3 regions of the Cohnella herbarum genome follow, and region 2 is predicted to be linked to each of the others. Evidence: riboswitches for the same ligand, from Rfam matches in the RefSeq annotation. Region 2 holds a riboswitch; each other region holds the start of a gene.
The links. Region 2 has a riboswitch for cyclic di-AMP ahead of HH215_RS27490 (hypothetical protein). Riboswitches for the same ligand answer to the same signal wherever they lie in the genome.
Positions count from the first base shown of each region.

Region 1 (4,154 bases), 3.7 Mb from region 2:
ATCCTCATAGAAGGCGGCGGTGCTCGCTCCGTTAACTTGATAGGCGTAATTTCGTCCGACGGATCCGGTATCCGACTTCGGGTCATAAGGTTGTCCCAGCTTGGACACCAGCAGCAAGCGTACGTTCGTGAACACGTATCCTGCTAAAATAACAACGTCGGCCGGTTGCATGTACTCTTCTCCGGTCGGTACGTTAACGTACTTGATCCCGGTCGCTTTCTTGCCGTCGTGAATAATTTCCGTGACGTTAGAGAAGGTGCGCAGCTCGAACTTGCCCGTCTGTAGAGCGACCGGCAGCACGGTCACGACAGGATCGGCCTTCGATCCGTATTCGCAGCCGAAGCGCTCGCAGTACCCGCAATATTGGCATGCCGCCCGCTCGATGCCGTCCGGATTTGTGTATGCTTCGGATAGGTTCGCGGAAGGAATGTTGTAAGGGTGGTAACCGAGCTTCTTGGCGGATTCCGTGAATAGCTTCATGCCCGGCGTCTGTTTCATCGGACCCGTCGGGAACGGCTTTGACATCTGCGAGACATGTTCCGGAAGTTCCTTGTCCCCGGAGATGCCCGCCATCTGCTCGTATTTAACGAAATACGGCTCAAGCTCGCCGTACGTGATTCCCCAATCCCGTAGAGTCATTCCTTCGGGAATTTTACTCTTTCCGTAGCGCTCCACCGTCTTGGTATAGATTTCGAAATCATACGGTAGAAAACGGTAATATTGTCCGTTCCAATGGACGCCGGCCCCGCCGAGACCATCCCCCATTAAGAACGATCCGTACGTGCGCATCGGAAGCGCCCGTATTTTCTCCGTATTGCGGAAAGTAATGGTTTCCTTGGACAAGTCTTGCATCAACTCGTACCTCGTCGCATATCTCAGTTCATCATGGACGTGGTAATAGTCTTGGGTTCCTCGGCTTTTGCCGCGTTCTAACCCGACTACGTTGTGACCTGCCTTCGTCAACTCGGCGGCAATGATGCCGCCTACCCAGCCCATCCCAACGATGACGACATTCACTTTCGGAAGTTTATTCGCCATGCCACCTCCTCCTTAACCTAACTCAAGATGATCGTGCAAGCTGAGCGGTTCCATCTTGATGAACTCTTCTTTTTCGATCACGTCGTAATAGCTCATCTGATTGCCGGGGTAGTTCCGCATTTTCCAGCCGGCCATATTTTTGTTTCCGCCGTACAGAGGGTCCGAATACACGCCTTCGATCGTAAGATTGTGCAGTAAATTAAAGAACGCGGCCGCAGGCACGCCTTTGAGTTTGACTTCGTTTTTCTCGAAAGCCGTTAACACGGCGTCCTGCTCTTCCGGAGCGATCTTCGTAAAAGGCTTGTTATACGTGTCGGTGCTGTATTCATTCAGCGCATCGAGCCCGAGCGCCAGCAACTCTTTGCGCTTGAAGCTGAGTTGGTAACCTTGCGAAACTTCGGAAGGATAGAAAGGCGGCGACATGTAATCCCTGCTGTTGATTCCGTATGCGCTGGCCATCTGATGATCAATGAAGAAAGCGACTCCAAGCTCCTTCGCGCCCGGACCGAGTTCGTCCATCGGATAAATCCGTTCGGACGCCGCTTCCGTGATCAGAAACTGATCCTGCGTAAAGAACATTAAAGCTTGGTTATAGTCTCGGTCAGACGAAGGGGCCGGAGTTTCCGGATTCGCGGGTTTCTCTTCCTTGTCCGTCTTCTTTAGGCTAGAACCGATAATTCCGCCAATGACTCCGCCTACGACAACGCCTCCGATTGCCGTACCCGAATATTTAAGAAACCTTCTTCTCGATTCGTCCTGGGGCTTCTGCGATTGATCTTTAGCCAATTGGGGATCGTCCTCGCTTCCTGTAATGGAAAGGATATACCGAGATTGTTCCCTGAATATGGATTTTCATCCAAAAAGAAAATAAAATAAGACTCCTCCTATTGCGGATAGGAGAAGTCTTATTTTTAGTCTATATATCGTAGCAATTAGAGCTTAGAGCAGTTACGACGAGAGATTATCCGACGATAAACTGATATCCTACCCATTCATGATAACGATAAGGCTTGAATTGAACTTTGAAGGGGGAAGCTTCCCGCTCGAATCGTTCTTTGACAACCTTATCAACGATGACTACGCCGGTCGTCATACTGGCATATTCAATAGCGCTGACCATCGCTTCCCCGTAATACAAACTATTCGCGGGTAGTTTCAGGCCGGTTTGAAAACCGTATACCTCCCCCATGCTAATCCCGATGCCGCATTCAAAGTTCATGTCAATACCTTCCTTCTTCAATGAAGGATTGATGACATTCGCGACGGCATTTAGGATCTGAAACCCGCAAATACAGCTGTGACTGCCGGCATCCGGATCGGATATCGGGAAAATCGCGGTATAGGAATGGTGGTTGGCTTCGATCAGCTTGCCGCCCCAACCCGTAACGATCTGCGAGACGACGGAAACGAATCGGATAATGCCCTGCTGCGTCAAGGAAAGATCCGTCGCTTCGTCGCGGTTGCGACTTCCCGTATTCTCGACGGTCATGTGCAACACCGCGTGAAGTTCTTCCATCGGACTACGTTCCGGACCGGGAGTCTTACGCTCGACGATCAGCCGAGACTGTTCCATGAGAGTCGCATAAGTGGCTTTCACTGCATCCTCGTGAATCATACATCGCACCTCCTAAGTAGATGATTCTCTTGAATCGCGATCACGACGACAAAAAGACCCATAGCTTATCGAGAGGAGTCTCCGATAATTAGGGCCTTAAATAAACAGAAAGGACCCTAAAACGGAGGGTCCGAAGTGAAAAAATAATAAAACAGACCCATCTCCTGCTGACGAGGTTAGCTGACGGACTCGGGTAAGATGGTACCCTTCATTCCGAAGAATGATTCGCCCCTAATAACTGGTTCCCCCGCTTTTCGACCTATAGGTCGAAAACTAAGCGTACTATAATCCTAAGCTTACTTTGGCGGATTGTCAACCACTTAATAAACATCCATGTTGACTAAGTAACGTCGAGAAGCTAAAATAACATAATCACAGTATGATTTACCGCGACGAAACGTCTTAACGCTTGGCGGAAGAGATCAGTCCTCTCTCTTCCGCTATTCTTTATTCCGATACAAATGATGAAAAGATGAAAGGTGTTCGATTATGACGACAGATTATCGCATCCTGCTCTACTACAAATACGTGCCTATTTCCGATCCTGAAGCCTTTACGGCGGAGCACCTTCAGTTTTGCAAAGATCTTGGGATCAGAGGCCGTATTCTCATTGCCGAAGAAGGCATTAACGGCACGCTCTCCGGTACGATCGAACAGACGGATCGCTACATGGAAGCGATGCATGCACATCCGCTCTTCTCCGATCTTCTCTTTAAGATCGACGAATCGGCCGGCCATGCCTTCAAGAAGCTGTTCGTCCGGCACAAGAAGGAGCTTGTTACGCTCCGTTACGACAAGAAGCTCAATCCGCATACCGACGGCGGCGGAAGATTGACCCCGCAACAATGGCATGACCATCTCGATCGGGACGACGTGCTCATCTTGGACGGAAGAAGCAACTACGAATACGATCTCGGCCATTTTCGCAACGCGATCAAACCGGATCTCGAGACGTTCCGCGAATTTCCGGAATGGATCCGCAATAACCTCGCCGAGCATAAAAATAAACGGATACTCACTTACTGTACCGGCGGCATTCGTTGCGAAATGTTAACCGCCGTGCTTAAGAACGAAGGTTTCGACGACGTGTTCCAACTGGATGGCGGAATCGTCACGTACGGTCAAGATCCGGAAGTTCAAGGTCGAGGCTTCGACGGCAATTGTTACGTGTTCGATGAACGCGTCTCCGTGCGGATTAACCAAACCGACGAGCATACGCTTGTCGGCCAATGCCATCATTGCGGCGAGAAAACCGATCGTTATATTAACTGCAAGGACGATACTTGCCATCTTCAGCATTTGGTTTGCGATGAATGCGAAAGCAATAGTCGGGGGTATTGTTCCGAGGAATGCGAAACCCATGATCTGGCTACTTCGGGGTCCGTCCTGTAATCATTCGCGGTAGATCTGGAGGTTACGAGATGAAAGACGATTTGGACTTGTCTACCCGGAACAGAATCATGCAAATGCTGAAGACCGCCGGACAATTGACGACCAAGGA
Region 1 is NZ_CP051680.1:1,779,013-1,783,166, forward strand. Features, by position in the region: gene HH215_RS07835 (GMC family oxidoreductase) at 1-1,038, opposite strand, end outside; gene HH215_RS07840 (gluconate 2-dehydrogenase subunit 3 family protein) at 1,051-1,824, opposite strand; gene HH215_RS07845 (hypothetical protein) at 2,000-2,653, opposite strand; cyclic di-AMP (ydaO/yuaA leader) riboswitch at 2,806-2,943, opposite strand; gene trhO (oxygen-dependent tRNA uridine(34) hydroxylase TrhO) at 3,143-4,045, shown strand; gene HH215_RS07855 (helix-turn-helix transcriptional regulator) at 4,075-4,154, shown strand, end outside.
Region 1: it holds a riboswitch for cyclic di-AMP, as region 2 does, so the genes downstream of both, HH215_RS07845 (hypothetical protein) here and HH215_RS27490 (hypothetical protein) in region 2, are expected to answer to the same signal.

Region 2 (4,154 bases):
ATTTGCAAGTAGCAACCGGTTAACCCGGAAGTGTTGCTAACCCGCGCCGAAGCGGCGGAGTTGCTAATTGGGGTTCACGGGTATTTGCATAAATAAAACAAGGATCACTCTTAGGGTAAGGTTTACCGAGGAGTGATCCTTGTTAGGTAGAAAGAGCTTCAAGCTCTATTCTTGCATTTACTTAATGATTTCCGGTTCCGGAACGGCGGCGCCGCGGGTATCCACGGTCACTTTCTTCATGACCGGAGGCGTGTTCGGGCGATCGTTGGAGTTTCTAGGCAGCGCTACGATCTCGTTCACGACATCCATACCCTCGGTAACTTTGCCGAAAGCGGCATAGGCTCCGTCTAGATGCGGAGAGTCCGCGACCATCAAGAAGAACTGCGATCCGGCGCTGTCCGGATTTTGCGCGCGCGCCATGGAGAGAACGCCGGCCGTATGTTTCAGCTTGTTCTCGAAGCCGTTTTGCGTGAATTCTCCGGCGATCGAGTAGTCGGGTCCGCCCATTCCCGTACCGTCAGGGTCGCCGCCCTGAATCATGAAGCCGGGGATGATCCGATGGAAGATCGTGCCGTCGTAGAAGCCTTTGTTCACGAGGGAGACAAAGTTGTTTACCGTATTCGGCGCTACTTTAGGGTAAAGCTCGACTTTGATGATTTTGCCGCTGTCCATTTCAATGGTGACGATCGGGTTGTCGCCGGATGTGTCTACTTCGCTCATTGGGGAAGCCTCCTGTGTGGATGCCGCGCCGTTACCTGTGGCCGATGCATCGGTTTGATTTTTTTCCTTGCCGCCGCATCCCGTTACGATAGCCAATAACGCAATGATCGTAAGCAGCGAGACGGTAAATCGAATTTTTGCGGATTTCAATTTCAAATCCCCCTTGTCCTCTATATCCTCTCGTATCATAACATTTGCTCGAAAAGGATTCCACCGCGGCTTAGTTAACAAACGTTTATGTCATGTCAAAGCCGCGATCCGGGGGATCGCGGCGAGGCGAATCATAGCGTGCCCAAACTATAATTACACGATTTCATAATGAGCCCGACAATGCTCCATTAATGAAGCGGGATCCATGGAGTAGCGATACGCGGAAGGCCCTCGGCGTTGATGAGATCCGCTATTGTCGTTCTGAAACTGGGAATTCAGATCGTTCAGCGCCGATCGGACCAGCTCCGATTTCGTATCCCCCCATCTATCATGGAGATGATCTACCGTTTCATAGGCTTCCGTTAAAGTAGGCTTATGGAAATATTGCAGGAAAGCGGCCCATTGGGCTAAGTCGAAATACTTTTTGTTCTCGGACAGCACGCATTCGCTCCATCCGACCCGGCCACAGCAGGAGATTCTGAGCAAACCGTACCGGCAGTTCGCGTCGTTTTTGGCGCATGCGCCATCGGGTAAATCGCGGGGATCTTCGAACAGATACAATTGAAAGCTCGTAATTCTGATTTCTTCCGCCATCCTAAGCACTCCTTGAATTCTCTCAAATTACGCTTGCGAGGTTAGCTGTCGGATTCGGGCGCGAGAGTCGCCCTACCTTCGGATATCATTATCCTTCCGGATTCACCCCAGCGGCCGCGGCCGCGATGGTTCCCCCGCTTCCCGTTAAGGAATTCAGCGTTAGACAAATCCGAATATAACTCCAGTCGGGATGCTTTGTAAATATAGAGGCAATTCCAAATCTGTCCACCTAATGGCGATTTCGTGCAAATTACGGATATTTAATCCGATAAAACCACTTCTTTCGTGCATTTGGGAGGCTTAAGCTCGCTCTAGCTTTCATTCACGGTTTTCGGGTTGAAAAGCGATCGGGACGGTGATCGGGATATATGCTGACTTTTGTTAAAAACCGAGAAATAGAGAGATAAAAAGAGTATTCTGGAGATCGCGTCAATTGTAAGCGGTACGATTTACCACGTTGACGTAATTTGCTCTACAGGCGGAATTGGGATTGCTTTACAAAGGTTGGGGGCAGGAGTAATATTCGATTCATGATTTTGATATTGTTCCATTCGTAATCGCTGAGTTTTCCGAAATGGGAAAACGGGGGAACCAATCGATGGCGTTCATTCGGTGTGAGAGCCGAACGTCGCCGTCCGGGGTGAATCCCGAAGCGACCGCACCTAGGATGCGGCCGCTTCGGGTAGGGCGACTCTCACCGCCCGAATCCGACAGCTAACCTCGTAAGCGTTGATGCGTGCAACCGATCGTCGTTTCATGGACGCGCGCAGTGGAGAGAGGATGATGAACTTGTGACCGAATAGGCCGCAGGGGATTATTCCTTGCGGTTTTTGTTATGTTTATTGATCGCTGAGTTTCCGGTAGTAGACCGGGAAGCGGGGGAACCAAACGGATTCCGGAACGAGGAATTCATGGGGTGAATCCGGAAGGCAAGGAGCTCCAGCTCCGGGCCGGAAGGTAGGGCGACTCTCACGCCCGAATCCGACAGCTAACCTCGTAAGCGTACCGAGAGAGGCAACGATGATCGTGATTGGAGACGGCTTCTATAGCCGCGCCCAAGAAGCCACGAGAAGAGTTCCTCTTCACTGGGCTTCTTTTTTGTTGCCTTTTTTCGACTGAGAACAGGAGATGAACGGAATGGTTAACCGGGACGTCGTGCTCGTATCGGCCCCTAATGTTGCTGGCGAACGATTCATGAAGTTATTGAAGCAGAAAAATATCCCGTATGCGGCGATCGTTAATAACACGGCCGAATACGAACGTATAAGAGGCCTCGGGGCTGAACACATTATTGTGGTAAATACGACCAAAGAAGATTCTTGGTTAATCCCCGAGGTCGGAGTCGGTAAAGTATATCTTTTCGAGAAAAGTTTGAATTTATGCTGCAGGTACGTCCAGATTTGCCGGAGTTGGACATCCAAACCGATTTACGTCATTACGGGCAGCCAGAATCCCCGAAACGTATACAAAAGCTTAGGCGTCGATTACGTCATTCACAGCGGCGCGCAAGACTACGGATTTCTTATTACGGACGATTTGAAATCGTAAGACGTTTAGTTCTATTAACCTTTGAGGAGGCTGCTTCATGCTAGATCTTTATATGGTTTTGCTGCTGGCGGCAACGTTCGCGATATTTTACGGCTTTATGGCTTGGTGCGACCGGGTCGTCAACGATGCGGGAGGCGAGCGAAAATGATCATCGTATCGATCTTCACCGTATTCATCTTTCTATATTTAATTTACGCCTTAGTGAATCCAGAGAAGTTCTAATCCGTTCGTTGCATGTGCAACCGATAGCCGGTCTTGAACGAGACGCTCGGTTGTCATAAAGATAGAGGAGGAAAGGCTATATGGGCATTCTGCAAATCGTTATCGTGATCGCGGTTCTTGTCTTGCTCGTGAAACCGGTCGGATCGTACGTCTATCACGTATTCTCCAATGAACCGAACCGGCAAGACCGCATTTTCGGACCGTTCGAAAGATTTATTTACCTGCTGATCGGACTTAAGAACCGGAGCGGGATGACATGGAAAAAGTACGCTTTAAGCTTTCTATTGACCAACATCGTGCTCGTGGCCGTCGGATACTTAATCTTGCGGCTGCAGAAGTACTTGCCGTTTAATCCGAGCGGCATAGATAACATGGAACAGACGCTTTCTTTTAACACCATCGTCAGTTTTATTACGAATACGAACTTACAGCATTACAGCGGCGAATCCGGCTTGTCCTATTTCTCGCAGATGGCCGTTATCACGATGATGATGTTCACCTCGGCCGCTACCGGTTTTTCGGTTGCCATGGCGTTTATTAGAGGGATTACGACCAAGGGAGAAACGCTAGGGAACTTTTTCGAAGATTTCGTCAAAGCGCATACCCGTATTTTCCTTCCGGCGGCCGTCGTGGTCACATTGCTGCTTGTCTCCCTGCAAGTACCGCTAACGCTAGATCCGACGTTAACCGTGACTACGCTTGAAGGCGCAGTGCAGAACATTGCCATCGGTCCGGTAGCGGCATTGGAATCCATTAAGCATCTGGGCACGAATGGCGGCGGATTCTTCGGAGTGAACTCGGCGCATCCGTTCGAGAATCCGAATCCTCTGACGAACATCGTCGAGATCTTGTCCATGTGGGTTCTGCCAGCATCTCTTCCTTATGTATATGGACGGTTCGCAAAGAACGGCAAGCAAGGC
Region 2 is NZ_CP051680.1:6,468,099-6,472,252, forward strand. Features, by position in the region: gene HH215_RS27480 (peptidylprolyl isomerase) at 178-870, opposite strand; gene HH215_RS27485 (hypothetical protein) at 1,024-1,464, opposite strand; cyclic di-AMP (ydaO/yuaA leader) riboswitch at 1,479-1,633, opposite strand; cyclic di-AMP (ydaO/yuaA leader) riboswitch at 2,013-2,208, shown strand; cyclic di-AMP (ydaO/yuaA leader) riboswitch at 2,302-2,483, shown strand; gene HH215_RS27490 (hypothetical protein) at 2,602-3,012, shown strand; gene HH215_RS37110 (potassium-transporting ATPase subunit F) at 3,157-3,234, shown strand; gene kdpA (potassium-transporting ATPase subunit KdpA) at 3,315-4,154, shown strand, end outside.

Region 3 (4,154 bases), 990 kb from region 2:
GGCCGGTAAAAGACAAGCCGCGAAATTCGGAGCGGAATTCGTAGTCGCGAAAGCTACGAAGCTAACGGCAGGGGACGGTTTCATCAAGATCGAGACCGAGGGAGAAACGTACGAAGCGGGTCATGTTATTCTGGCTACGGGGATGTTCGTCGACGCAGCCGAGGCTAGCGGCGTTCGCACGAAGCCGGGAACGGAGCCGCGGATCAAGACGATCGTCGATTGCACGCCGGAAGGCAAGACGAGCATCGACAATATCTGGGCTGCCGGTACCGTGGCCGGAGTTAGCATGCACACGATTATTACCGCCGGAGACGGCGCTAAAGTCGCGATTAACGTCATTAGCGAGATCAATGGCGAGCGTTACGTCGACCATGACGTATTGAAGTCTTAAATAGATCATGATCCTGTCCATCCCATTTCGTTCTTTGAACGGATGGGATGTTTTATTCTACAGGAAGCAACATATTTCATTCGTACGGCGACCAAATTTCTGGTACAATCATCCGTACATGGATGATGGGAGTTGGAACAATGAATCACGAATTAAAGGATATGTTACAATCCGTTATTCGAGAAGAATTAGCGCCTGTTCATCAACGATTAGAGCGGATTGAAACACGGTTAGATCGAGTAGAAGAGCGGTTAGATCGAGTAGAAGAGCGGTTAGACCGGGTAGAAGTACGGCTAGATCGAATGGAAACGCGGTTAGAGAACGTGGAGACGCGGTTAGATCAGGTAGAAACACGCTTAGAAGCATTAGAAGAAGATTCTCAACTGATTAAACGGGCTGTACTGGAAACAAACGAGAGCGTTAAGCGTTATGAGGCTATTCAGGAGAGCCAGCAGCGGATCATCGAATTGCTCTCGTCCAGGTCGATTGAGCAAGAAGCTCAGTTGAAACGAATTGTTTGATGGTTTCATGTAAAAAAAAAGGCATCGCAATCCGCATGGGCGGTTCGCGATGCCTTTTCGGTTTTTACTATGCGATGAATTCTTGAACCCATACGCCGTTATAATAAGCTACGCCGATCGTCGTGAAGTTCGCGCTCAGAATGTTCGCGCGATGACCGGAGCTGTTCATCCATGCCGTCATGACTTCTTGCGGAGTACGCTGACCTTTGGCGATATTCTCGCCGGCATATCTGTAGCTGATTCCGTATTGCTTCATCATGTCGAACGGCGAACCGTAAGTCGGAGAATTGTGGTCGAAGTAACCGTTATTGTACATGTCTTTCGCTTTGTCCAACGCCATTTTCGTTAGCGTGGCATTCGACATTTTCAACGCGCTCAAGCCTGCTTTCGCGCGCTCTTGGTTAACGATAGATACGACTTCGGTAGCGTAAGCGGATGTAGCAACCGTTCCAGAACCTGTGCCTGTTCCAGAACCTGCGCCCGTTCCATTACCTGTACCGGAACCTGTTCCGGTGCTAGGCTTGCTCGGTTGAGTCACTTGACCGTTGCCGGAACCCGTACCCGGTTTGCTAGGCTGCGTCACTTGACCGTTGCCCGAATTTTCCGTGCCTGTTCCGGGTTTGGATACGACGGGATATTTGCCTTGCATGATTTGTTGCAATAGCGTGTTCAGATCGATGCCTAGACGGCTCGTGACTTGCGTGATCGTTGTTGTCTGCGCGTAGTTGCTTCCGGACGTGCCTGCCGCGGATGCTGCGCCAATGCCTGTCGGAATGGATACGGCGAGTGCCAACGTACCTAATATGAGAGTCTTCTTCAGACCTTTATTGTGCTTGTGATGCTTGTTCATGAATGATGTTCCTCCCTTGTTTGCCTGCGGAGTTAGCTGTCGGGTTAGGACCAAAGTTGCCCCGCCGCATGTTGCGCGGCTTCACCCCATGGTGGTGGGTTCTCCGCGTCCGTTGTGGACTTCGGCTGGAATATCTCAAAGTCTATCAGCTAGCGGAAGCGAAATCATTTCATAAATCCTGCCAAGCGGAACGATCGACGCCCGTTTTTGTTGACTTGGCGGCGTTTAGAATCTCAAATAATATTATTCTCATAATCCATTAAGCAGGAATTCCCAGTAAAAAAGGCGAATGTATATTCGTATAAGGGTGGCGAGACTAAACCGGCATTGCACGTAAATCGAAGGGAGCAAAAGAATGAAACTCGAAGCGCGCATCGCGTGGAAAGAACCGTTTAACGTAGTAGGGGAGAAGATTCGGTATACGCCGAAGCATCATACGCCGAATTCTAAAAACGAAATCAGCAAGCTTTGGCAGCGCTTTAACACTCGCGGGGAAGAAATCCTCCATTTCGACGGAAAAAGCTACGGGATGTGTATATTCGGACCGGAGGATATGCCGGGGCAAGCCTTCGATTACATTGCCGGGGCAGGAGTCGCCGCAATCGGGAATATCCCCGAGGGGATGGTGGCCGAATCGTTCGCAGGCGGTCTGTACTGCGTCATACAGCGAAGAGGGCCTATTGATGAAATTGGAGAGGCCTTTCAATATTACGAAAGCGCTTGGCTTCCGAATTCCGATTACGAGCCGGCCGGCGGAGTCCATTTCGAATTATATGACGATCGGTACAAAGGCAACGATAACCCGGATTCGGTCATGGAATTGTGGTTTTCTATTCGTAGAAAACACGAGTTGCCCATTGAAAATCGAGCGGCGAGTTTGTTCGTCCACGTGACGGATTTAAGGCGAGCGACAGAGTGGTATAGCAAGCTGCTAGGATTACCGATTATGGAGGAACGGATGAACGGAGGTCCGGTATACTGGTTTGATTTGCCCGGTACGGGGCTCGTTCTCGACTCGGATGCCAACAACCATAACAATCCGGACTGGCAGCAAGAGAAACCGCTCGTTATGTTAGCGGCATCGGACATCGATCGTGCTTACGCATACATCTGCAGGAAGGCGCAAGTGCTGTCCGAACCCCATCGTTTCGATGGGATGGCGTATTTTAATTTCTATGATCCGGAAGGAAAAGCCGTCATGGTTTGTTGGAGCGCGGACGGAGGCAAGGAGTATGGGCTTCCCGTTACGGACAGCCCGGTGAAGGCTAACATAGGCGGAGTATTCGTCAATGTGAAGAATATGGAGAAAGCGGCAAGCTGGTACTGCGAACTGCTTGGAGTGCCACTGGATGAAGAGTCGGTTAAGCAGTCGGTTTATTCCGTTCCGGTAACGCGTGGAGCTTCGCTTTTATTAGACGACAACCGGTACCGCAATCATGAAGCATTCGAAATTCTCTTTATGTTCGATACCGACGATATCGATTCCGCTTACGATTTTGCCGCCGATCAAGGGATGACATTTCACGGAGAGCTAGAGCGGCATGGCGAAATATCCTTCTTCGTCTTGAAAGATCCGGACGGGAACTTGATTATGGTGTGCCAAGGTCGATAAGTAAATATTCGAATTTAAGGGAGGGGTTTCGTTGCGGGTATCCATCGAACAAAAACAACCGTTAAGAGTCGCCGTAATCCGAAGCGAGTGCAATGGGAAAGAAGTTAGATTAGCGTGGCAACGCGTTCAAGAGCTGTTGAAGAACCACCCCGCCGTATGCAACGACGAATTCGGGCATGTGATCATTCCGGAATGGCAATGGTCGACGGGCGTGACTACGTTATGGACGGGAGTGGAGGTCGGCGGCTTTGATGACCTTCCGGATGGGTTGGAGACGATAACGATTCCCGGGCGTAAGTTCGCCAAAATAACGGTGAAAGGCAATAGAGAAAGGTTAGAGGAGACTTACGCCTTTCTGACCGATTGGTTTCGGACCGAAGGGTACGAGCGAGATATGAACGAAGGTTCTTACGGATACGAGGCCAATCGCTTGAAGCCGATCAATCCGTTCCTCGTGCCGGCGGACGAGATCGATGAGTTCGACTTCGATATCTATGCTCCGATAAAGGAGAACGTGCAATCATGACGAAAAAGCTTGGCAGGGAAGCGTTTGGAAGAGCACGGCAGTTTTTATTAACGGGCGGCGCAAGGAAGCTGGAGGCTGCTTTGTTCCGATATGAGTTCGAGCGGGGCTCTATTGAGGATGTCTATCTCGAGTTAGAGAAATTTCAGAACGATGACGGAGGATTCGGTCGGGCATTGGAACCGGATCTTCGGTGCGCGGCCTCATCGGCTCTGGCAACGACGACCGCGCTTCAGCTATTGCTGAGCGAGAATATA
Region 3 is NZ_CP051680.1:7,457,089-7,461,242, forward strand. Features, by position in the region: gene HH215_RS31285 (FAD-dependent oxidoreductase) at 1-391, shown strand, start outside; gene HH215_RS31290 (hypothetical protein) at 532-912, shown strand; gene HH215_RS31295 (CAP domain-containing protein) at 980-1,762, opposite strand; cyclic di-AMP (ydaO/yuaA leader) riboswitch at 1,769-1,899, opposite strand; gene HH215_RS31300 (VOC family protein) at 2,118-3,374, shown strand; gene HH215_RS31305 (GyrI-like domain-containing protein) at 3,406-3,900, shown strand; gene HH215_RS31310 (hypothetical protein) at 3,897-4,154, shown strand, end outside.
Region 3: it holds a riboswitch for cyclic di-AMP, as region 2 does, so the genes downstream of both, HH215_RS31295 (CAP domain-containing protein) here and HH215_RS27490 (hypothetical protein) in region 2, are expected to answer to the same signal.